DNA from 4 places in the Pseudomonas sp. E315 genome. Region 2 is predicted to be linked to each of the others. Evidence: riboswitches for the same ligand, from Rfam matches in the RefSeq annotation. Region 2 holds a riboswitch; each other region holds the start of a gene.
What was found. A riboswitch is a leader RNA that binds a small molecule or an ion and turns the genes downstream of it on or off. The one in region 2 is predicted to bind cobalamin.
Positions count from the first base shown of each region.

Region 1 (5,997 bases), on a different contig from region 2:
TCAACGAAAACAGTCGGTCCAAATCAATAGGCTTGGCCAAGTAATCATTGGAGCCCGCTTGCAAGCAGCGTTCCTGGTCATCCTTCATGGCCTTGGCGGTCACCGCAATGATCGGCAGCTTGCGCCAGCGCGGGTTCTTGCGAATTTCAACCGTCGCCTCGTAGCCATCCATCTCGGGCATCATCACGTCCATCAGCACCAGATCAATGTCATCGACCTCATTCAAACGCTCGATCGCCTCGCGACCATTTCGGCCAATCACCACAATGGCGCCCTTGTGTTCCAGAGCGCTGGTCAAGGCGAAGATGTTTCGCACATCGTCGTCTACCAGCAAAATCTTGCGGCCCTCAAAGACCTTGTCGCGGCTGCGAGCGGTCTTAAGCATCTTTTGCCGTTCATGGGACAACTGAGATTCGACTTTGTGCAGAAATAATGTCACTTCATCGAGCAATCGTTCAGGCGAGCGCGCGCCCTTGATGATGATGGAGCGCGAGTACTTGCGCAGCTCGGCCTCTTCATCGCGAGTCAGGTTGCGCCCGGTGTAAACAATCACCGGCGGAAACGAGCAAATGTCTTCCGTGGACATGCGCTTGAGCAACTCATTGCCCAGCATGTCCGGCAACTTCAAGTCGATGATCATGCAGTCGTAAATGTTGCCGCGCAGCAGATCCAGAGCATCCTGAGCCAACCCTACTGCCGTGATTTCGATGTCTTCGTCGCCGATCAGCCGTGCGATGCTGTCGCGCTGCAAGTCATCGTCTTCGACCAGCAGAATGCGTTTAACCTTCTGCGTCAGCTTGGCCTCAAGCCGTGCAAACACATCCTTAAGCTCTTCGCGGGTGGTGGGCTTGACCGCGTAACCGACGGCGCCCATGTGCATGGCCGCTTCAACACGGTCTTCGACAGAAATCACATGCACAGGAATATGCCGCGTGGAGGCCAGTTCTTTCAGGCGCTGCAACACCGTCAGCCCGGAATGGTCGGGCAGGCGCATATCGAGCAGGATCGCATCGGGAATAAATTGTTCCGCCAGGCTGAACCCTTCGTCAGCACCATGTGCAACCAAGCATTGGTAGCCCAATTCATGGGCAAGATCGAACAGAATGCGCGCAAAGTTGGGCTCATCTTCAATCACCAAGATGCAGCGGGTTGCGAATGGGGCTTTTTCACGATCATCGTTAAAGCGCGGGATCTGGGGCACCACAACCGGCAGCGGTAGTGCAACCGGCGCAGTTCTGGCGAGCGCCGGAGCTGGCTGCGCCACAACCTTGGCCAAGGGCTGGGGTTGCGACTCATCCATTTCTACAAACTGCTCAGGCAATACGAGGGTAAAAATACTGCCCTGCCCCGGCTCGCTGGTCACGCTGATAGAGCCGCCCAGCAAGGTGGCCAGATCGCGTGAAATAGACAAGCCCAGGCCCGTACCGCCATAGCGGCGATTGGTGGTGCCATCCGCCTGGCGGAACGCCTCAAAAATGCTTTCTTGCTGATCAGGGGCAATCCCGATTCCCGAGTCGCGCACCATAAAGGCGATGCTTTCACCCGGCTGGCGGGACACCAACAGGCTGACTTGGCCTTTTTCTGTGAACTTGATGGCGTTGGACAGCAGGTTTTTCAGGATTTGCTCAAGGCGCTGGCGATCCGTGAAGATCATGTGCGGCGTGCCCGGTTGCAGCTCAAGCTCGAAGTTCAGCGACTTCTCGCCCGCCAGTGGCTGGAACATGCTGCGCAGCCCTTCGGCCAAACGTGCAACGCTGGTGTTTTCCGGGCGCACTTCAAGCTTGCCCGCCTCAACCTTGGAGATGTCCAGAATGTCGTTAATCAGGTTGAGCAAATCATTGCCCGCCGAATAAATCGACTCAGCGAACTTCACTTGCTCGCCGGTAAGGTTTTCTTGTGAGTTCTCTGCCAGCAGCTTGGCCAGAATCAGCGAGCTGTTAAGAGGCGTACGCAGCTCGTGAGACATGTTGGCAAGAAATTCAGACTTGTACTTGCTGGAACGCTGCAACTCTTCAGCACGGTCTTCAAGCAAGACTTGTACCTGATTGAGCTCAGTATTTTTGCGGTCCATTGCATCGCGCTGATCAGCCAACGCTTCGTTGGTTTGCTCAAGCTCTGCCTGTTGCGTCTCAAGATGGGTCTGCGACTCTTTAAGAATCCGCGATTGCTCTTCGAGTTCTTCGTTAGCCGTCTTCAACTCTTCTTGCTGCACTTGCAGCTCTTCGTTGAGCTGCTGGGTTTCAGCCAACACCTCCTGCAAACGCTGACGATAGCGAGCCGCCTCGATTGAGGTGCCAATGTTATTGGCGATTAGCTCAAACAGTTCAATGTCACGGTCGGTCAACGGGCGCAGAAAACCCAACTCAATCACGCCATTAACGCGGTCATCGTCACTGGTCGGTACAACCAACACACTGCGTGCTGTGCCCTCACCCAGCCCTGAGCTGACCTTAAAGTAGTCTGCTGGCACATCATCAAGGCGAATCAGCTTATCTTGCTGTGCGGCTTGGCCGACGATGCCTTCGTCGTTGTGGATCAACTGGTCCCGGGCTTCTTGTTCGCGAGAAAACCCATAACTGGCGATGCGTTTAAGACTGCCGTGATCCTCACGCACGTAAACCGCTGCCACCACAGCGCCCAAGTATTGAGCGCAAAACTGCAAAATATTGCGCCCCAGCATGTTGATCGTCAGGCGCCCAAGCACTTGCTCAGCCAGTTCCGTTTGCCCGTTACGCAACCAAGCTTGACGCTCTAATCGCTGCGCACTCTTAAGTTTTGACTCAAGGCTATCGCTGTAACTTTTTGAAAGTTCGTATAAATCCCGCCGACCGATATAAGCCAAAAAGACGCTTAACCCCAGTACAAACACCAAGTACAGGCTGACGCAGATGACCGTCGTGCGGCTGACCTCTTCATTGCGATTAACCCGCAGCTGCTGCTCCATAGAGATGAAGTCATCGAACTCTTTGCGTATCTCATCGGTCAGGCGCTTACCGCGACCGGCCTGCACCGCAGCTCGGTAGTCGCCGTCTAGACGACGCATATCAATCATCGACTGGGCATACGCGCTCCAGTCTTCCTGCAAGGCCTCAAGGCGTTTGAGACGGTCGATCTGCTGCGGGTTGTCGCTGACTAACCCTTGCAAGCTGCGCAACTGCCCTAGAATTTGCGGCTTGGCCACTTCATACGGGTCTAAAAAATGCTCGTCGCCTGTGATCAGGAAACCCCGCATACCCGTTTCAAGGTCAACCGACAGCTTTACCGCTTCGTTAGCGTTGTTAATTACCCGGTCGGTGTGCTCCACCCACTGGATCACTGACAGCAGATAACTGATCATCGCCACAAACAACACAGCACTGAGCACACCTACGCCCAAGGGCAGGCCAACGTTGCGACTTAGCAATTTGCGGAAGCTTTGCTCATCAACCGATGCAGGTGATTTCATGTTTGCGGGCTCATGACAGTCATCAAAAGCGCAGAGTTTGCCGTATTACCGAGTAAAAATTCTATTTTCTTACTTTCATACGTACAATTTCGTACGCAAAAATTCCGATCGAGGCCAGCTAGGGTTACGCTTGCACCTCTTTTACGTCGCTTTTTTGCATGACTGCGGGAACTAGTTTGGGTCTATCGTTTACTGATAAAAGAAGTCAGCGAATGACTGGCCCCCACCCGCGCTTAAATTTTTTCGGGATAACCACTATGCCTGCAACACCCTCCACCATCCTTGTCGTTGAAGACGATGCCATTGTTCGTATGCTGATCGTCGATGTCCTGGAAGAGTTGGAGTTCAAGGTGCTGGAAGCTGATGGCAGTGAAACGGCTATACCGCTGTTAGCCGATATCAGCAGCGCCATTGACTTGCTGATGACCGATGTCGGCTTGCCCGGCATGAATGGACGCGAACTGGCAGAGAAAGCGCGTGAGTTACGACCGCTGCTGCCCATTCTGTTTGCCAGCGGCTATGCAGAAAACCTCGAACTGGGCCACAACATGCAAGTGATCGGCAAACCTTTTTCAATTGATCAGTTGCGCGACAAGGTCAAAAACATCTTGTCGGTAGCGGCATAGACTCATTCAAACCAGAGCAGCGCAATTGACGACCCTTTATCAGTCGTGCTCTCCTACACATCTTGTATCAGGTGCCCTTCACAGGGTGAAACGGGAAACCGGTGCGTCAGGCGTTAATCGTCCTGACTAGTCCGGCGCTGCCCCCGCAACGGTAAGCGAGAGAAACATCAAAGCCACTGTGCGCTGCATGGGAAGGTGATGTTTTGAGGCTCAAGTCACTTGAGCCCCTCGCAAGCCCGGAGACCGGCCTGATTACGTCGAAAAACAAACCCGCGGTGGGCGGGCGCTGTTGAACCCTGCGAGCTTCGTTCGTGGGGTTTTCTTGCGCTCTGAATTGCCCGCTGCTTGATCAGAGGGAAGCGCCATGTCAATCAGCACCCGTCAAACCCATACCGCTACGGCCGCATCAACCCAAAGCCAACGCATTGTTGCCGCCGTCAGTGCTGCCGTGCTGGGCGCTTTTCTCGTCTACTTTGCGGGTTTTTCGCACATCGAAGCGGTTCATAACGCCGCACACGACACCCGTCACAGCTCCGCCTTCCCGTGCCATTGAGATCTCACGTCCATGATTAAGCGAATTGCTCAAACGGCAGGCTTTGCGGGTTTGCTGGCAGCCTTGCTGTTGACCTTGTTGCAAAGCCTTTGGGTCGCCCCCCTGATTCTCCAGGCCGAAACCTATGAAACCCCGGCTGGCGCCCACGCGCATGAGCACGACGCGACAGCCGTCCCAGGCCACAGCCATGACGCCGAAGCTTGGGAGCCTGAAGATGGCTGGCAGCGCGTGCTCTCGACCACTGGTGGCAACTTAGTAGTAGCGGTTGGCTTTGCCCTGATGCTGGCGGGGTTTTATACCCTGCGCGCCCCCACCCGCACGTCACAAGGCCTGCTCTGGGGCTTGGCGGGTTACGTCACTTTTTGTTTGGCGCCGACCCTCGGCTTGCCGCCTGAACTACCCGGCACAGCGGCTGCCGACTTGTTACAACGCCAGATCTGGTGGGTGACCACGGCTGCCTCTACCGCCGTGGCGATTGCACTGGTGGTGTTGGGCAAGCATTGGGCGTTGAAAATACTGGGCGTGGTTATTCTGGTCATTCCACACATCATGGGCGCACCACAGCCACTGGAGCACTCAAGCCTGGCCCCCGAAGCGCTGGAAACTCAGTTCAAAATAGCCTCACAACTGACCAACCTTGCGTTCTGGTTGGCCTTGGGCGCTATTAGCGCTTGGTTGTTTAGCCGCAAACCTGCAAGTAACTACTCGGCATGAAACCTGACAGTACAGCGCCAATACTGGTGATTGGCCTGGGCTGTCGACAAGGTTGCAGTGTCGATGACGTGTTGGCGCTGATCGAGCATTCATTGAGCCACGCCGGGATCGCGATAAGTGAACTCTCGGCGATGGCCAGCCTTGATCGCAAAGCCGACGAGCCGGGGCTGACGCAATTGGCCGAACAACTCAATCTTGCGTTTGAAGTGTTCAGTGCCCAACAGCTTGCCCCTTTCGTATCACGCTTGAGCCAACGGTCTGAGCGGGTATTCGAGCAAACGGGGTGTTGGGGCATTGCAGAAAGCACCGCATTAGCCTTGGCCGAGCGCCTGGGCGGCGCGCCGGCGAGGCTATTGATCACACGCCAAAGCACGCCGATGGCAACGTTTGCATTGGCCTGCACTGAGCAAAAAGCGCGATAATCCGCCGCCTCACTATGAGCGTTGTTCAAGAGCAGCTCTATTTCGCCCCTTTCAAGAGACTCCCATGACTGTTTATTTCATTGGTGCCGGCCCCGGCGATCCAGAGCTGATTACCGTCAAAGGCCAGCGTTTGATTCGCACCTGCCCAGTGATTATCTACGCCGGTTCATTGGTTCCCACGGCCGTGCTGGAAGGTCATCAGGCCCAGCAGGTGGTCAACAGTGCCGAGTTGCACCT
Region 1 is NZ_JBUZPJ010000001.1:657,376-663,372, reverse strand. Features, by position in the region: gene ACZRJQ_RS03065 (response regulator) at 1-3,445, opposite strand, end outside; gene ACZRJQ_RS03060 (response regulator) at 3,703-4,071, shown strand; cobalamin riboswitch at 4,124-4,337, shown strand; gene ACZRJQ_RS03055 (CbtB domain-containing protein) at 4,436-4,624, shown strand; gene ACZRJQ_RS03050 (CbtA family protein) at 4,637-5,338, shown strand; gene ACZRJQ_RS03045 (cobalamin biosynthesis protein) at 5,335-5,760, shown strand; gene cobM (precorrin-4 C(11)-methyltransferase) at 5,825-5,997, shown strand, end outside.
Region 1: it holds a riboswitch for cobalamin, as region 2 does, so the genes downstream of both, ACZRJQ_RS03055 (CbtB domain-containing protein) here and cobO (cob(I)yrinic acid a,c-diamide adenosyltransferase) in region 2, are expected to answer to the same signal.

Region 2 (5,997 bases):
AGCTGGTGTGTCTGGATGACTTGCAGGCCGTGGCTGGCAGAGCTGATTGGGAAGAAGCGCTGTTCCACTTGTTCAACCGCTTGCGCGACAGTGGCCGCAGACTGCTGATCGCAGCGTCTAGCTCACCCCGTGAATTACCGATCAAACTGGCTGATCTCAAATCCCGCCTGACCCTCGCACTGATTTTTCAAATGCGCCCCTTGTCTGATGAAGACAAATTGCGAGCCTTGCAACTGCGCGCGTCGCGTCGCGGTTTGCACCTGACCGACGAAGTGGGCCATTTCATCCTTACGCGGGGCACTCGCAGCATGAGCGCTTTGTTTGAATTGCTTGAGCGACTTGATCAGGCGTCCTTGCAAGCGCAGCGCAAATTGACCATTCCCTTCTTGAAAGAAACCCTGGGCTGGTAACGTCCATTTAGTCATGGCAGCTCGCTAAAAGCGCAGCCTACAGGCTATTTGGCAATTTACAGGCGCCAGAAAACCTGCATGCCTGACAGGTCGGCAACGCAAAATCTATGGCTGGGGGTGTAAAACCTTAGATGGCGCGAAGAAACTGCTAAGTCACATTTCAATCGATTGAATTTGCAAATGAGGATGATAGAAGGCATAGTCGCGGCTACTTTTCCTACAAGCCACGGTCGTGCCCATGCTAAATCGCTTCGCACCCCTCGTGCCCTTAGCACTTGTTACCCTGCTATTTGGCTGCGCTGCTCACACGCCAGTGTCTCAGCAAGTTATCAGCCAGCAGGATCAAAAATTATCTTCGTCCCAAGCTTCCGCTATTTATCAGGAAGAGTTGGCGACTGAAAAAGAACTGGCTCAGTTCTCCGAAAACAGCAAGCCTTACGAGTTGCCAGCGTTGGCTGACAGCATTCTCGAGCGTGGCATGTCCTTGATCGGTACGCGTTACCGTTTTGGCGGCACCTCTGAGGCAGGCTTCGATTGCAGCGGCTTTATTGGTTACTTGTTCCGTGAAGAGGCTGGCATGCAATTGCCGCGTTCAACGCGTGAAATGATCAACGTAAAAGCACCGCTCGTCGCACGAAACAAGCTTAAACCAGGTGATTTGCTGTTCTTCAGCACCAATGGCCGTGGCCGTGTTAGTCATGCCGGGATTTACTTGGGCGATGACCAGTTTATTCACTCCAGCAGCCGCCGCAGCGGGGGTGTACGGATTGATAACCTGGGTGACTCCTACTGGAGCAAAACCTTTATGGAAGCCAAGCGCGCATTGGCGATGGCACCTACGAGCGTAGTGGCCCGCAAGTAAAGTTAAAGTCTTACTTGAAGTTTGGCCTCTAAGGGCTAGAATTCAGTCGCATTGTTAAAATCTTGAAGCCGCGAAGGAGCCCCCTGTCGCGGCTTTGAGTTTCGCGGCCGAGTTGCCGTATCCAGAATCAGGAACATTCTGTTTATGTCATTCACGGCCCGCGTCGCACTTTTAACTCTAGCAGCGCTGCTCAGTGCCTGCGCCAGTCACACACCGCCAGCCCCCGTGGCCAAGCCGGTCGTGTTTACCCAACAAGCAGAACAAACCTCGCCGATTGCCGCTGACGTGCTGTTTCGCGCCTTGGGTTTGGTGGGGACGCCTTATCGCTGGGGCGGCAATACCCCGGACTCAGGTTTTGATTGCAGTGGCTTGATTAAGTACGTCTATAACGACGCTGCTGGCATCTCGTTGCCGCGCACCACGCGCGAAATGATCGTGATGCGGGCGCAGAATGTCGGCAAAGACAAGCTGCAAACCGGTGACTTACTGTTCTTCGCCACCAGCGGCGGTTCGCAGGTCAGCCATGCGGGAATCTACGTGGGGGAAGGCCGTTTTGTTCATGCGCCTGCCACCGGGGGCACCGTCAAACTGGACAGCCTGTCCAAAGCCTACTGGCAAAAAGCCTACCTGAACGCCAAGCGCGTGCTGCCCACTGAGCAGCATCTGGCGCAGATTCCTTGAGGCTGGAGCTGGCGAAGGCCGCGATCTTTTAATTTTTTAAAAGTCGCAGCCTTCGCCAGTGCTTACGTCAGCGGGAACTACTTCGCGGATACCCGCCAAATCTTGTTGCCAACATCATCGGCCACCAGCAAATCGCCCTGTTTGTCGATCACCACGCCCACAGGCCTGCCCATAGCCTTTTCGTCGGCGTTCAGAAAGCCAGTGAGTACGTCGACCGGCATGCCGGTAGGTTTGCCGTCGGCAAAGGGCACGAAAATCACTTTGTAACCGCTGTGCGGTTTGCGATTCCATGACCCGTGCTGGCCAATAAATGCGCCTTCGGTAAAGTCGGGGAGCTGGCTGCCACTGGCGAAGCTTAAGCCCAGCGACGCGGTGTGCGGGCCGACGGCATAGTCCGGTGCAATGGCATTGGCCACCAATTTCGGGTTTTGCGGGTTGACCCGCGTATCTACGTGCTGCCCGTAATAGCTGTAAGGCCAGCCATAGAAGCCGCCGTCCTTAACGGAGGTAATGTAGTCGGGCACCAGATCGCTGCCGATTTCGTCGCGCTCGTTGACGGCGGTCCATAATTTGCCGGTTTGGGGCTCCCAGGCCATGCCGTTCGGGTTGCGCAGGCCAGAAGCGAAAATGCGATGGCTGCCGGTCGCCGGGTCGACTTCCCAGATCGCAGCGCGGCCTTGCTCCTGATCCATGCCGTTTTCGCCCACGTTGCTGTTGGAGCCGACCGTGACATAAAGCTTTTTGCCGTCAGGGCTGGCGATGACGTTTTTGGTCCAGTGATGGTTGAGTGGGCCGCCCGGCAAATCGACCACCTTGGTGGGTTGGGCGCTGATCGAGTTCGCCCCGGCCTGATAGGGGAAGCGCAGCAGTTTGTCGGAGTCCGCCACGTATAAGTCGTTGCCCACCAAAGCCATGCCGAACGGCGAGTTGAGGTTGTCGATAAACACTGTGCGGGTTTCAACGACGCCATCGTGGTTGGCGTCGCGCAACAAGGTGATGCGATTGGCGCTGGGCACGCCGGCGCCAGCCTTGCCCATGACTTTTTCCATGACCCAGCCGCGAATCCCTTTGCTGTCATCAGGCTTGGGTGGCGCGTTGGTTTCAGCCACCAACACATCGCCATTGGGTAGTACGTATAGCCAGCGAGGGTGATCAAGGTTTTCAGCGAACGCTGTCACCTGTGTGCCTTGGGCTGCAATCGGTGTGGCGCCCGCGGCCCAGCCAATGGCGGGAGCGATATTGACTGTAGGGATCACCGTTTTGTTGGGTTCGGGCAGCTTGGGGGATGGCCCGGTGCCGTCGCTCACTTGCAGGGTCGAGCTTTCACCGCAGGCGGCTAACCCTGCCGCAAGGACGATGACAACAACGTGCTGGCGCTTGAGCATGTGTATCTCCATGAATAGGTCTTGTCAGTGATAGAGGAGCGTAGTTGCTCAAAGGTTCAGACGTTGCCAGTGAATGACCTCGATCAGTGCCAGCTTTAATTGACGCTCCACCCCCAACCCTCTAACCTTCGCCGCTTGTTTCAGGTGCTCTGTGGCCAAAGGTCGACAGGGTGAAACAGGGAAGCCGGTGAGGGCGCGTTTGACCCACACAACCGCTTGATCCCGGCGCTGCCCCCGCAACGGTAAATGAATAAAAACCACGCCAAGTGCCACTGTGTTACTGCACGGGAAGGCGCGTGGTCAGGGCTGCTCCGTAAGGGGGTCGCTCGTTCATGAGCCCGGAGACCGGCCTGATCCATCCAACACTTCGCGGCGGGCGAGGGTGTGCTGTTGTCTATAAATGTCCCCCGCCTCCCGTTTGCATCATCGAGCCCCAACGGAGAGCTGCCATGAACGAATCCCCTGAACGTGACGAACGACATCAAGCGCGCATGCTGCGCAAAAAAGCCGTTATGGACGAGCGCATTGCCAGCTCACCTAACGAGTGCGGCTTGCTCCTGGTATTGACCGGCAACGGTAAAGGTAAAAGCAGCTCGGCGTTTGGCATGTTGGCCCGTGCGATGGGGCACGGCATGCAGTGCGGCGTTGTGCAGTTCATTAAGGGGCGCAACAGCACGGGCGAAGAAATCTTCTTCCGTCGCTTCCCAGAACAAGTTCGCTATCACGTCATGGGCGAAGGTTTTACGTGGGAAACTCAGGACCGCCAGCGCGATATCGCTGCGGCCCAAGCAGCATGGGAAGTGTCCCGCGAGATGCTGTGCGACCCCTCTATTGGGTTGGTGGTGCTCGATGAGCTGAATATCGCGCTCAAGCACGGCTACCTCGACCTTGAGCAAGTGCTGAGTGACCTGCAAGCCCGCCCGCCGATGCAGCACGTGTTGGTGACAGGCCGTGGCGCTAAACCCGAAATGATTGATCTGGCCGATACCGTGACCGAAATGAACGTGGTCAAGCACGCGTTTCAGGCCGGAATTAAAGCCCAAAAAGGCATCGAATTGTGAGTGTTAAAGCATGAGAGAGTCGCGTCATTGCCCGGCGGTTTTGATCGCCGCACCGGCTTCCGGTCAGGGCAAGACCACTGTTACCGCAGCCTTGGCCCGATTGCACCGCAATCAAGGGCGCAAGGTGCGGGTGTTTAAATGTGGCCCGGATTTTCTCGACCCCATGATTCTTGAGCGCGCCAGCGGTGCGCCGGTGTATCAGGTGGATTTGTGGATGGTGGGCGCCGATGAAAGCCGCCGTCTGCTGTGGGAGGCCGCTGCCCAAGCGGACTTGATTTTGATCGAAGGGGTGATGGGGTTATTTGATGGCACCCCGTCGAGCGCCGATTTGGCGCGTCATTTTGGCGTGCCGGTATTGGGCGTGATTGACGGCACTGCAATGGCGCAGACCTTTGGCGCTTTGGCATTGGGCTTGGCGCGTTATCAGCCAGATCTGCCATTTGCGGGCGTGCTGGCCAATCGCGTCGGCACGGTGCGCCATGCTCAACTGCTCGAGGGCAGCTTGACCGAAGGCCTGCGCTGGTACGGCGCCTTGTCCCGTGAAACCGGGATTGAGTTGCCAAGTCGTCATTTGGGTTTGGTGCAGGCCAGTGAGCTCAATGACCTGGATGCGCGTCTCGATGCGGCGGCCAATGCCTTGGCCAGCACCTGTGAGGTAGCGCTGCCACCGCCCGTTGAGTTTGCGGCGCCTGCCCCGGTAGACGTAAAACCGCTCTTGGCAGGCGTGCGCATTGCTGTGGCTCGCGATGAAGCGTTTGCGTTTACCTACGGCGCAAGTCTGGCATTGCTGCGTGAAATGGGCGCCGAGTTAGTGTTTTTCTCTCCCATTCGCGATACACAATTGCCCGAGGCTGACAGCCTGTATTTGCCGGGTGGCTACCCGGAGTTGCACCACGTTGCGCTGTCGCATAACACCGCGATGCTGGAGGCCATTCGTGCTCATCACCTCGCGGGTAAGCCGCTGTTGGCCGAGTGCGGCGGGATGCTTTATCTGCTCGATGCGTTGACCGATGTTGAAGGGCAGCGCGCCGAGCTGGTGGGTTTGTTGGCGGGCGAGGCGACCATGCAAAAGCGCTTGGCGGCCTTGGCGTTGCAAGCGGTGGACATGCCCGAAGGCAGGTTGCGCGGTCACACCTATCATCACTCGCTGACTAGCACGCAGTTGCAGCCCATCGCGCGTGGCCTGAGCCCCAATGGTGGGCGTGGCGCCGAAGCGGTATACCGTGAAGGGAGGCTCACCGCGTCTTATGTGCATTTCTACTTCCCGTCCAACCCTCAGGCCATTGCGGCCTTATTTGCGCCGTGCGCTGTGACGGTGTCATGAGCGACAACGCCTTTAGCCCTGAAGAACGGGCCGCTGTTTATCGGGCCATTGCTGAGCGCCGTGATATGCGGCACTTCAACGGCGGCACGGTCGCGCCCGAGCTCTTGGCGCGACTGCTTGAAGCTGCGCATCAGGCTCCCAGTGTGGGGTTGATGCAGCCGTGGCGCTTCATTCGCATCACCGATCGTGAATTGCGCGGCAAGATTCAAGCCTTGGTCGAAGAGGAGCGCGTGCGCACAGCCCAGGCATTGGGCGAGCGTTCTGATCAATTTAT
Region 2 is NZ_JBUZPJ010000003.1:65,316-71,312, reverse strand. Features, by position in the region: gene hda (DnaA regulatory inactivator Hda) at 1-410, shown strand, start outside; gene ACZRJQ_RS05725 (C40 family peptidase) at 649-1,272, shown strand; gene ACZRJQ_RS05720 (C40 family peptidase) at 1,417-1,953, shown strand; gene ACZRJQ_RS05715 (PQQ-dependent sugar dehydrogenase) at 2,031-3,338, opposite strand; cobalamin riboswitch at 3,464-3,706, shown strand; gene cobO (cob(I)yrinic acid a,c-diamide adenosyltransferase) at 3,788-4,399, shown strand; gene ACZRJQ_RS05705 (cobyrinate a,c-diamide synthase) at 4,410-5,723, shown strand; gene bluB (5,6-dimethylbenzimidazole synthase) at 5,720-5,997, shown strand, end outside.

Region 3 (5,997 bases), on a different contig from region 2:
TGCCATAACCGATCATCAAACCGATTGTTGTTGTTTTGCGCCCAGCGCATGCCAGGCAGAGACAGAGGTGTAATGACCACCTTGAGCCCAGCAGCGTGCGCTCGGTCTAGTGTGGCGTTGAGTGTGGCTAAATCAGCGGGCATCAGTCCCGTGTAGCGATCAGCACTGCCCAGCAGAAAGTCCCGTTGCTGCGGCTGCCATTTGTCATACGACAAGCGCACCCATGTGGCGCCGTAACCTTTCAACGCCTTGAAGTAGCCCAGTGTCGGCGGCAGTCGATTAAAGCTGTTGCCCCCGTACTGCGGGCTGTCCCAGAAGCGAATGGGCACGCCCGCTAATGCGTCACAGACCAACAGCAGAAAAAAACACGTACAGGCCAGTAAGGTTTTGAGCATGTCATGCGTCCTGTGGAGCAGGGCCTTAAGTGGCCACACGATTCCAGAGGACGAACTTAATCGAACGGCAGCGGTACGGCTGTCAGCCACTTCCGAAATTTAAGGGTTGATGCTGGACATTAAACGTTACGGTTTTTCGCTTCGATCCACTGCGACATGTACTGCGTACTTTTGTGCTGGTGATGGCGCAGCATGGCGCCAGTGAAGTTGTTGCGCCGATGGTGCTCAAGTTCGGCGCGACAGGCTTCGATTCGCTCTATCAGCGCAGGGCCGTGTTGGCTTTGCAGGTAGCGCGCAGTGAGGAGGGCTTGCCCGTGCTGCTGAGCTTGATGCCACGCCTGCGAGTTTTGATACAACTGAACAGCGGCCGCCGCAATGGCACTGGCACTTTGCTCAATGGCACCGGCCCACGGCAGGTCGCCGTGCATGCCTTCGGCGCCAACAGGCGTGGTCACGTTCGGTGTGCCGCAGAGCATGGCGTCGGCAATTTTGCCTTTAATGCCCGCGCCAAAGCGCAACGGCGCCATGCAGACCCGAGCATTGCTCATCACGGCCAGCGCATCTTCAGCCCAGTTCAGCACATGAAAGCCTTGTGCCGGGTTGTGCAACGCCGTGGCTTTTGGCGGGGTGTAGGCACCATAGATATGCAGTTGTGCGCCGGGCAGTTGTTGACGAATCAATGGCCAGATATGGGTTTTCATCCACAACACCGCGTCCCAGTTAGGGGCGTGGCGAAAGTTACCGATGCTTAAAAAATGCTGGCGCTGCTCGTAGGGCACGAATGTGTCAGGCACGCGATCCACCATCAGGGGGCACCAGTGCAGCAGCGATTTTGGTACGTGGAACTGCTCAACCAACAAGTCGATTTCGTATTCAGAAATCATTAAGTTCAAATCACTGCGATAAATAGCCGCGATTTCCCGCTGCGCCAGATCGGTGCCAGCCATCTGTTCAAAGGTTTCGCGTGGGGCCGGGGCGAACAGGCTGCTGAAGTCGTCCTGTTCAGCGGTGTGTTTGAGCCGGGCTTTAAGTTGCTGCTGGCGAGCATCGCGCAGGCTTTGCAAGTCAGAAGTTTCCAAGATGCGCAGAGCGTGTGGGCAGTGCTTTTCGACGCGCCAGCCGAACTGCTCTTCCATCATGAAGCGGTCGAATAACACCACGTCCGGGGCCAGTTCACTGATAAAGGTGTCAAAACTGCTGTTATTAAGCTCAATGGTGACTTCATCAATGCCCAGTGAGGCCAAGTCGGCCTTGTGCTCGCCGATGCCAGCAGGGCTGCTGAAGGTGATCTGCCAGCCTTGCTGCAAAAAACTCTCGATGATTTGCATCATGTGCCCACCCGCCGCCGATGAGCGTGGCTCGGGCCACACGTAACCAATGATCAGAACGCGGGTTGGGCGAGGGGACGACATGGGGAGTTCCTTGGGACGTACTAAAAAGGCGGCAATTAAAGCACACACACCTGCACGCCTGACATTGACCTGCTACAACGCACTGCGTAGCCTTGCGCGTTCGAGGTTCTTCGCAACGCGAAGCTAAGAAGGGAACGCGGTATGCCGCGGCTGCCCCCGCAACTGTAAACGGTTCAATTGCCCTGCAATGCCACTGCCCATTCGGCGGGAAGGCGCCGGGCAGGGCTCAGCTTTTAGCTGACGCCCAGGCCGTAAGCCAGGAGACCTGCCTCGTAACAGATTTTTACTTCAACCGGGCGGGGTGATCCGGTGGCGAGATCTCGCGCGCGAATGCCTGCGACAGTCGTCCCGTATGCCCGCCGCTTTGCCAAAGGGCATCCGATGAAAACACTGGCCAAAATCCCCGTCACTATCGTTACCGGCTTTCTCGGTTCGGGCAAAACCACCCTGCTGCGCCACATGCTGGACAACGCACAGGGCCGTCGCATTGCGGTCATCGTCAACGAGTTCGGCGAGCTGGGCATTGACGGCGAGATTCTCAAACAGTGTTCCATCGGCTGCACCGAAGAAGAAGCCAATGGTCGCGTCTATGAGCTGGCCAATGGCTGCTTGTGCTGCACCGTTCAGGAAGAATTCTTCCCGGTGATGCGTGAACTGGTTGCGCGCCGTGGCGATATCGACCACATCCTGATCGAAACCTCGGGTCTGGCCCTGCCAAAGCCGCTGGTTCAAGCGTTCCAGTGGCCAGAAATCCGCAGCGCATGCACTGTAGACGCAGTGATTACAGTGGTCGACAGCCCGGCTGTGGCCGCAGGCACCTTTGCAGCATTCCCGGATCAAGTGGATGCCCAGCGCAAACTTGACCCAAATCTGGATCATGAGTCGCCTCTGCATGAGTTGTTCGCTGATCAACTGTCCAGCGCTGACCTGGTCATTCTGAACAAGGCCGATCTGATCAGCCCTGATGATCTGGCCAAGGTACGTGCCGAAGTGGCCGAAGAGCTGCCGCCTGCGGTGAAAGTTATCGAGGCCAGCAGCGGTCGTTTGCCGCTGGACGTATTGCTGGGCCTGGGTGCCAGTTCTGAAGAACACATCGACAGCCGTCACAGCCACCACGACCATCACCACGATGGCGATGATGACCACGACGATCACGACCATGATGCGTTTGATTCGATTTCCATTGAGCTGCCTGAGGCGCAAGAGCAGCTATTGATGGACGCGTTGACTCAACTGGTGGTCAAGCACGGCATTCTGCGGGTCAAAGGCTTTGCTGCCATCCCGGGTAAACCGATGCGGTTGCTGATTCAAGGTGTGGGCACGCGTTTCGACAAGCACTTTGACCGCGCGTGGCGCGCAGAAGAGCCCCGCACCACGCGTTTGGTGCTGATCGGTCAGGATCTGGATGCGGCGCTGCTTGAGTCCACTCTGCGCACCGCGTTGAGCGCCTAAACCATGCACTTGCTCAGGACCCAGCCCGGTGGCTTTGTATCGGACGACAACATAGCCGACTTAGGCCAAACCCCCGCTGAGCTGGTGATCCTGTGCAGTGGTGATTCAAGCCTGGCACTGCTGGCTGAAGCAGCGCAGCAGTTGCCTGAAGATTATCCAAGCCTGCGTCTGGCCAACCCGATGCAGGTGCAAAACCATGCCTCGGTCGATTTGTATGTCGATCAGGTGTTGCAGCACGCCAAAGTGATTCTGTTGTCGTTGCACGGCGGCATTGGCTATTGGCGTTACGGCATTGAGCGTTTGGTGCAATTGGCAGAGCGCGGCGTGACGTTGATTCTGGTGCCCGGCGATGATCGCCCCGACCCGGAACTCAGCGCGCTGAGCACAGTGCCTGCTGAGCAGGCTGCACGGCTTTGGCATTTTTTGCGCCAAGGCGGGCGACACAATGCACTGCAACTGTATCGCTGTGTCGCGAGCCAATGGTTGGGGCGCGATTACCCGTGGGTTGAACCGCAGACATTGCCACGCACGGCGATTTATCACCCTCAGCACTCAAACCCTTCACTGCGGCACTGGCAAGCCGATTGGCAGGCTGGCCAACCGGTGGCGGCGCTGTTGTTTTATCGCTCGCACTTGCAGGCCGCCAATACTGCTTTTGTGGATGTGTTTTGCCAACGCTTGCAGGCCGCTGGCCTTAATCCACTGCCGATTGCGGTGGCCAGTCTTAAAGAGCCGGGTTGCCTGGCGATGGTTCAGGACGTGCTGGATGAAGTCGACGCCGGGGTCATTCTCAATACCACAGGCTTTGCCCAGTCCAGCCCAGAAGCACCACATTTGCGTCCGTTTCGACGCAATATTCCTGTCATTCAGGCCATTTGCGCCCAAGACAACGAAGCCGGCTGGCGTACGAGTGAGCAAGGCTTGGGGCCGCGAGATCTGGCGATGCACATTGCCTTGCCTGAGCTGGATGGGCGAATCATCAGCCGGCCGATCAGCTTCAAGGATCTGGCCTGGCGCAGTGAACGCAGCCAGTCGGACGTGGTGTGTTATCGCCCGCAACCCGAACGAATGGACTTTGTGGCCGAGCTGGCGCGGCGTTGGGTAGAGCTGGCCCGTGTGCCAAACCCACAAAAACGCATTGCATTGATTTTGGCCAATTACCCAACCCGCGATGGTCGTATTGGTAACGGAGTGGGGCTGGACACCCCAGCCGCCGCGCTGAATATTTTGCAGGCTTTACAGGGGCAAGGTTACCCCGTCGATGGCGAGTTACCTCAAAGCGGCACGGGATTGATTCAAGCGCTGTTGGGTGGTGTAACCAACGACCTTGAAAGCCTTGATTTACGCCCCTGTCAGCAAAGCCTGGCGCTGGATGACTATTGGCTGATGTTTAATCAATTGCCCCAAGCCAACCGTGACGCTGTGATTGAGCGTTGGGGCCTACCTGACGCTGACCCGATGTACCGCAGCGCCCGAATGATGATTGCGGGCCTGCGGTTTGGCCTGACCTTTGTGGGCATTCAGCCAGCACGGGGTTATCAAGTGGATGCCAGTGCGGTTTACCACGACCCGGATCTGGTGCCACCCCACGGGTATCTGGCGTTTTACTTTTGGCTGCGTCACACCTATGGCGCACACGCCCTGGTGCATGTGGGCAAACACGGCAATCTGGAATGGTTGCCTGGCAAAGGCGTGGGTCTGTCAGAGCAGTGCTGGCCTGACGCAATTTTGGGTCCGATGCCTAACGTTTATCCCTTCATCGTTAATGACCCGGGTGAGGGCGCTCAGGCTAAACGCCGGACTCAAGCAGTGATCATCGATCACTTGATGCCGCCGCTGACACGGGCCGAAACCTACGGCCCACTGCGTCATCTGGAGCTGCTGGCTGACGAGTATTACGAAGCACAGTTGCTTGATCCGCGTCGGGCCCGCGAGTTGCAACGCGACATTTTGCAATTGGTGCGTGAGACCCACATTGACCGCGAACTGCAACTCGACGAACAACTCGACAGCGATGCCGATGCGGCCATTTGGCTGCCACGGCTGGACACCTATTTGTGTGACCTCAAAGAGTCGCAAATCCGCGATGGGCTGCACATTTTTGGTGAATCGCCCGCTGGGCGTTTGCGAATCGACACCTTGCTGGCACTGTTGCGCATCCCTCGTGGTGACGGGCGCGGTGCGCAATCCAGTGTGCTGAGGGCGTTGGCCAAAGCCTTTGAGTTGGGTTTTGATCCGCTGGATTGTGCCTTGGCCGAGCCTTGGGTCGGGCCTCAACCTTCGCCCTTGCAGGCGGTGGATACAGCCTTATGGCGCACGGCTGGCGATACGCGCGAGCGTTTGGAGCTGTACGCCGCGCAGCTTATTGAGCAGGCGTTGGCTGGCAACCTGCAGTTGCCCGAGGGTGAGCAGTGGGCTGAGGTTCGGTCTATTTTTACCGCCTTGGTTGAACTTGTCGCGCCGCGTCTGGACGCCTGCGGCCCGGCAGAAATGCAAGGCTTGCTCGATGCGCTGAGCGGGCGGTTTGTACCTGCCGGGCCAAGTGGCGCACCCAGTCGCGGGCGTTTGGATGTATTACCGACCGGGCGCAACTTCTTTTCGGTGGACGTGCGCAACCTGCCGACCACCACGGCCTGGCGTATCGGGTTTCAGTCGGCCTCCCTGATTTTGGAACGCCATTTACAAGACCACGGCGATCACCTGCGCCAATTGGGCTTATCGGTCTGGGGCACGGCGAC
Region 3 is NZ_JBUZPJ010000012.1:148,297-154,293, reverse strand. Features, by position in the region: gene ACZRJQ_RS17100 (glycoside hydrolase family 5 protein) at 1-323, opposite strand, end outside; gene ACZRJQ_RS17095 (glycosyltransferase) at 515-1,807, opposite strand; cobalamin riboswitch at 1,894-2,094, shown strand; gene cobW (cobalamin biosynthesis protein CobW) at 2,189-3,259, shown strand; gene cobN (cobaltochelatase subunit CobN) at 3,263-5,997, shown strand, end outside.
Region 3: it holds a riboswitch for cobalamin, as region 2 does, so the genes downstream of both, cobW (cobalamin biosynthesis protein CobW) here and cobO (cob(I)yrinic acid a,c-diamide adenosyltransferase) in region 2, are expected to answer to the same signal.

Region 4 (5,997 bases), on a different contig from region 2:
TTGCTGGCGCCGTGGCGGTACTCGCGGTTGTCGTAGACCGTGCGGTTGAGCACGCTCCATGTGCTGTCTTCAACAAAGCCATTGGCCTGTTCTTGAGCCGAGTCGGCCAAGCTTATCGGGCTGGCGAGAACGAGGAAGATGGCGGAGCAGGATCGAACAGCCTTCATTTTGTGGCCTGTTGCTGGTCAAGCGCTGCCTGCAAACGGTCCAGTGCGCGCTTGGGCAGCGTAGCGGGCAGTTGCGCGGCCTGTGCCGACGGCTCGCCGACCTGAATCAACATGACCATGCCCATTGCCAGGTGTGGAATGCACTGAATGCCGTAGAGCCCCGGCACGTTGAAGGTCTGTTCGGTCTCTTGGTTGATCTTGCCCTTGAATGCCGTTGCGCCTTCAGGCAGCAGGCCGGGCAGGGTAGCGGCGTTGTGCCCGCTCTGGGTGGGGATGAATTTGACCGTGTCACCGGGGGCGATGTGCAAGTAGGTCGGTTCATACACCATGCCAGCAGTGGCGCTGCGGGTGAGCATCTTCACTTCATGGGTTTGCGCCTGCGCGCAGGCGCACAGCAGCGCGGTGGTCAGCAGTAACGTCAGGGATGAACTACGCATGTTTGGCTATCCATAAAATCTTTTAAGAGGAGCGAAATCGCAGAATCTGCGCCCCGTCAAAAGGGTCTATCAAGTAGTGGGCCTGTACCCCGAAGGTGCTCTGCAAGCGCTGCGGGGTGAGCACTTCAAGCGGTTTGCCCAGCGCCACAAGATGCCCGCGTTCAAGCACCGCCAAGCGATCACAGCTCAGCGCCTGATTGAGGTCGTGCAGCGCAATCAAAGTCGTGACAGGCAAGGCTTGTACGGTTTTCAAAATGGCTAACTGGTGCTGGATGTCCAAGTGGTTGGTGGGCTCATCCAGTAACAGGATTTGCGGACGTTGGGCCAGCGCGCGGGCGATGTGTACACGCTGGCGCTCACCCCCCGACAAGCTGCGCCAACTGCGTTTGCGCAGGTGCGTTGCGTCCACATCACACAATGCTTGTTCAACGATGGCATCGTCATTGCGCGACCACGGCCTTAACGCCGAGAGCCAGGGCGTGCGACCCAAGGCGACGGCATCGAACACGCTAATAGCGTCATGGGTGTCAGCCTGTTGTTCAACCACGGCCAGCGTTTGCGCAATGGTGCGTTGCGTCATTGATCTAAGCCGCCGCCCGTCAAGCACCACCTCGCCACACGAGGGCGGCCGCAAATTGGCCAGCAGTTTGAGTAGCGTCGATTTGCCCGACCCGTTGGGCCCGACAATGCCCAGTGTTTCGCCGCGTTTAACGCTTAAGTCGATATGGTGTAACAACGCTGTCTCACGCACTTTGTAGCTCAGGGCGTTACAACTGAGCATCACGTCATGAGTGGCTGTCATCGAGCGCTTCTCCGGCTGATCAGGATCAACGCAAAAACGGGCGCACCCACTAACGCAGTCACCACGCCAACGGGTATCACCTGACCTTTGATCAAGGTGCGCGAGAGGATGTCCGCAATAATCAGAAAAAGCGCGCCGCCCAAGGCACTGGCTGGCAACAGGCGCGCATGACCAGTGCCCAGTAATAATCGGGCCGCATGGGGGATCACCAGCCCGACAAAACCGATAGAGCCGACGATCGACACCATCACTGCGGTTACCAGCGCTGCACAGCTGATGAGCACAAACTGCACTCGGCGCACCGGGATACCGAGTGACGCCGCTGAATCGGCACCAAAAGTAAACGCATCCAGTGCCCGCCGATGCCACAGGCACACCGCCAAACCGGCCAATGTAACGGGGATTGCCAGCCCTACCGAAGGCCAGCGCACACCACTGAGGTTACCCAGCAGCCAAAACATGATCCCGCGGGCCTGTTCGGAACTGGCCGACTTGGTGATCAAAAATGCAGTGATCGCGTTGAATAACTGCGAGCCAGCAATGCCCGCCAGAATGATCTGACCCGTGCCGCTGGCTGGCCCACTGATGCGGGCCAACAGCAACACTAAAGCGAAGGCGGCGACAGCACCGAAAAAGGCCCCGACCGACAGCGAAATGGCGCCGGCCCCCAGCCCCAGCAACGCCACCAAAACGGCACCCGTCGAAGCCCCGGCAGAAATACCCAACAGGTATGGGTCCGCCAACGGATTACGCAGCAAGGCCTGCAAAATCACGCCACATGTGGCCAGCCCTGCACCGCAGGCGGCTGCCACCAAGGCCCGAGTCAGGCGGTAGTTCCAGACGATGCCTTCGTCGATAGGGTCCAGCACATGCCCGGCGGCCCATAGTTTATTGGCCAGCACCTGTAACACCACGCCGGGTTTAATCGGCGTTTCACCAATGGCAACGCCCGCCAGCACCGCCAACAGCAACGCGATACAGGCCAGCAGTGTGAGCATCAACCGTGATGTCATTTTGGCTGTTCGTAGTGATTGATGGCGGTGGCCAAGGTTTCAAAACCTTCGAACATCCGCAAGCTGGCCTGCATGGCATCAGCATCGAGAATGATGATGCGGTTGTTTTTAACCGCATCCATGTTGCGGGTCACGGGGTCAGTGCGCAGGAATTCGAGCTTTTTCTCGTAGTCATCCGCCGGGAAGCGACGGCGATCCATGCGTGCGATTACCAAGAATGTCGGGTTGGCTTTGGCCAGTGTTTCCCAGCCCACGGTTGGCCATTCTTCATCGGACTGCACGACGTTGCGCACACCAAGGGTGTTGAGCATAAAGTCGGCAATGCCCTTACGCCCTGCGACATAGGGGTCGATATCCAGGTCAGCGCTGGAGAACCAAAATAGGGCGCTGGTGTGCGTCAGGTCTTTACCCTTGAGCGAGGCAATGGATTGTTCAAGACGGGCTTTAAGCTGCGCATTTAGCTGTTGGCCGCGGGCCTGCACGTCAAAAATCTCTGCAAGCTGGCTAATGCTTTTGTAAATGCTGTCAATACTGAACGGCTGCAAACGGGTGCCATCAGCGCCCACTAGATTGTCTTTGCCTTCACAGTCGGAAGGCATCAGGTAAGTCGGGATTTTCAGCTCATGAAACTGCTCGCGCGTGCCCACCACACCTTGCGGGCCGACCATCCACTCCAGCTGTACAGCCACCAGCTCAGGCCGCTTACCAATCACGGCTTCAAAACTGGGATCGTTATCGGCGAGACGTTCTACCTTGTCGTTTTGCGCCTTGTATTGGGCCGACACATTGTTGAACCACAGAGAGGTGCCAACCAGCTTGTCACCCAAACCCAGGGCATACAGCATTTCAGTCCCGGCCTGGCCAATGGTCACGGCGCGAGCGGGCGCGTGCTCAAAGGTCAACGGGGCACCGCAGTTTTCGAGGGTCAGTGGGTAGTGAGTCGGGGCTGCATGAGCCAAGGCAGACAAGCCCAGACCGGTGACAAGGGTGACGATGCGGGTCAGCAACATGATGCAATTTCCTTTTGATCGTACACAGCGGGTGTACGGTCTGGAAACACATCATTGAGCACTGCGATCAATACAGTACAGGCCCGCCACCTGAGTGACGCGCACAGCAAAGATGCCTTCCCGGACACCCCGCCGGTTAGTTTGTTTGTATCGGCCGGCAGGTCTCCTGACTGATGCGTCGGCGCCTGGCTCCAGCCTTCCCGGGGGTGAACCCAGTGGCGTTGAGGAGCAAGCTCGGCATCTACAGTTGCGGGGGCAGTTCCGTTTGGTGCTCAGTGAGCGCCTCGGATTCCCTTTTAATCCCGTTTGGGGACCGGCGGCGGCATGTTAGTCGAAATACGCCAGCCCGAGGAGAAGAATGTCCGGGTCACAAGTATTTAAGCCACGATATATCCCGACGACGAGCTTTTAACGCAGCGAACCAGCGCACCGGCAGGTAAAGCGCAACAGCCAGTACAACGGCGGTTAGCCACACGGCGCCCATGCTGTCGAAACCAAAGTGGCTGACCTGATTCAAGCCAAACATCGCCACGCTCGCCAGATACAGCACTTTGAGTGCATACAGGTGCACCAAGTAGAAGAACATCGGCGCGGCACCAAAAATGGCTAATGTGCTGATCCATTGGCGCTGTTGAACGCGCTCAAAAACCAGTAACAACAGCAGGCCAACGCCCAAGGTCAACGCCAAAAACAGCAGCGAAGGCGGGTACTTGGTGATGTTGAAAAAGCTCATCAAGGTGTGTGTAACGGTGTCATGTTCCACCCACGGCGCCTCGCCATATCCGTTGAGTAAACGCAGTGCCACAAACCCCATCAATGCGCCGATGCCTGCACGTAACACATTGCGTTGGCGCATAGCGCCAGACGCTGCGCGGGCGAACCACGGCCCAATGCAATAACCGAGTGCTATCACGCCGATCCACGGCAATACCGGGTACGAGGTGCGTAAACGCAGGCTGTTGCCGAATTCGATCCAGCCACGATCATGCAAAATGGCCCACGGCACATGCATCGCCGAATCAACAGGAAAGTGCAGCGTATCTAGCAGGTTGTGCCCCGCGATGATGGCAATGGCGAGTACCAAAAGCACTGCTCGCGGTAACCAGACCAATGCAGCCAGGGCGATCATGCTCACGCCAATAGCCCAGATCACTTGCAGATAAACCACGCTGGGCGGGAATTGTGACGTCCAGGCGAAGTTGACCAACGTGAACTCCAGAACCACTAAAAACAGGCCACGTTTGAACAGGAACGTCGAGACATCACGCGTGCCTTGATATTTTTCGCCATACAGATAAGCAGACAACCCCGTGAGCAGCACGAACACAGGGGCGCAAAGGTGGGCAAGGACACGGCTGAAAAACAGAACAGGTTCAGTGCTGTCTATGGCCATTGGGTCGCTTACCTGACGATGCAAAAAGAACGTCTCGCGAGCGTGGTCCAGCAGCATCAACAAAATCACCAAGCCCCGCAGGGCATCGATGGATAGCAGGCGCTGGCTTGAGGGGGAGGGTGCAATAGCGGATGTCATTGAGGGATCACAGGCTAGAAGGCGCTTAGGTTTGGTTACTTTATAACATCATTGCTGGCTCTGTCATCCCTCTGCGAAACATTCTCAATCAACAGTTCAGTGTTGAGTGGGGCGTGGACCGCTAATCAATCAAGGCTTGCGGGGGTAGTTCATAACGAATTGAACATGTGCTTTGACCCCAGTGGCCAGCGTGGCGTCGTCGACGGAGAAGTACGGGCTGTGGTTGTTCGGTACTTTGCTCATGTCCTCGCCTGCAGGCGTGGCGCCGAGAAACACAAATAAACCCGGCACTTTTTGGGCGTAATACGAAAAGTCTTCACTGGGTGACAGCGAGGCCGGCAGTTGTTCTACCTTACCCGGTGCGGCGAGTTCCAGAGCCGGGATCATGGCTTGGGTCAGGCTCGGGTCATTGGTGGTGACAGGGGCAACGTTTGCCACAACCAGTTTGGCTTCAGTCCCATAAGCGCTGGAGATGCCTTGCACCAGTGGTGGCATGTCCTTGAGTAGGGTGTCGCGGATTGCCACGCTGTTACTGCGAATGGTGCCCGTCATTTCCACTGTTTCAGGAATAATGTTCGCCGCCGAACCGCCATTAACGGTGCCGACACTGATCACGCCCATGCCTTGACTCAAATCGGCGCGGCGGCTAACCAGCGTTTGCAAACCACCAATCACTGCTGCGCTGGCGACCACTGGGTCGGCCCCGCTCCAAGGCGCAGAACCGTGGGTTTGCTGACCCTTTAACGTGATGCGAAACGCATCGCTGCTGTTGAGCACGGTGCCAGCCTTGTAATACAGATGACCGGTTGGGTAGCCCGCCATCACATGCACCCCAAAAATTGCTTCGACTTTGGGCGAGTTAAGAGCGCCGTCACGGATCATCGCTTGTGCGCCGATCAAGGTGTCGGTCTGGAAGTCATCAACATCGGCCGCGCCTTCTTCCGCGGGCTGGAACAAAAACACCACAGTCCCGGCGACTTGCTCCCGGTGTTTGGCGAGCACCTTGGCGGCGCCCAGCAACATGGCGGTGTGTGTGT
Region 4 is NZ_JBUZPJ010000001.1:693,174-699,170, forward strand. Features, by position in the region: gene ACZRJQ_RS03190 (OprD family porin) at 1-167, opposite strand, end outside; gene ACZRJQ_RS03195 (pseudoazurin) at 164-604, opposite strand; gene ACZRJQ_RS03200 (ABC transporter ATP-binding protein) at 627-1,406, opposite strand; gene ACZRJQ_RS03205 (FecCD family ABC transporter permease) at 1,403-2,407, opposite strand; gene ACZRJQ_RS03210 (ABC transporter substrate-binding protein) at 2,416-3,429, opposite strand; cobalamin riboswitch at 3,569-3,762, opposite strand; gene ACZRJQ_RS03215 (acetyltransferase domain-containing protein) at 3,797-4,960, opposite strand; gene ACZRJQ_RS03220 (amidohydrolase) at 5,090-5,997, opposite strand, start outside.
Region 4: it holds a riboswitch for cobalamin, as region 2 does, so the genes downstream of both, ACZRJQ_RS03210 (ABC transporter substrate-binding protein) here and cobO (cob(I)yrinic acid a,c-diamide adenosyltransferase) in region 2, are expected to answer to the same signal.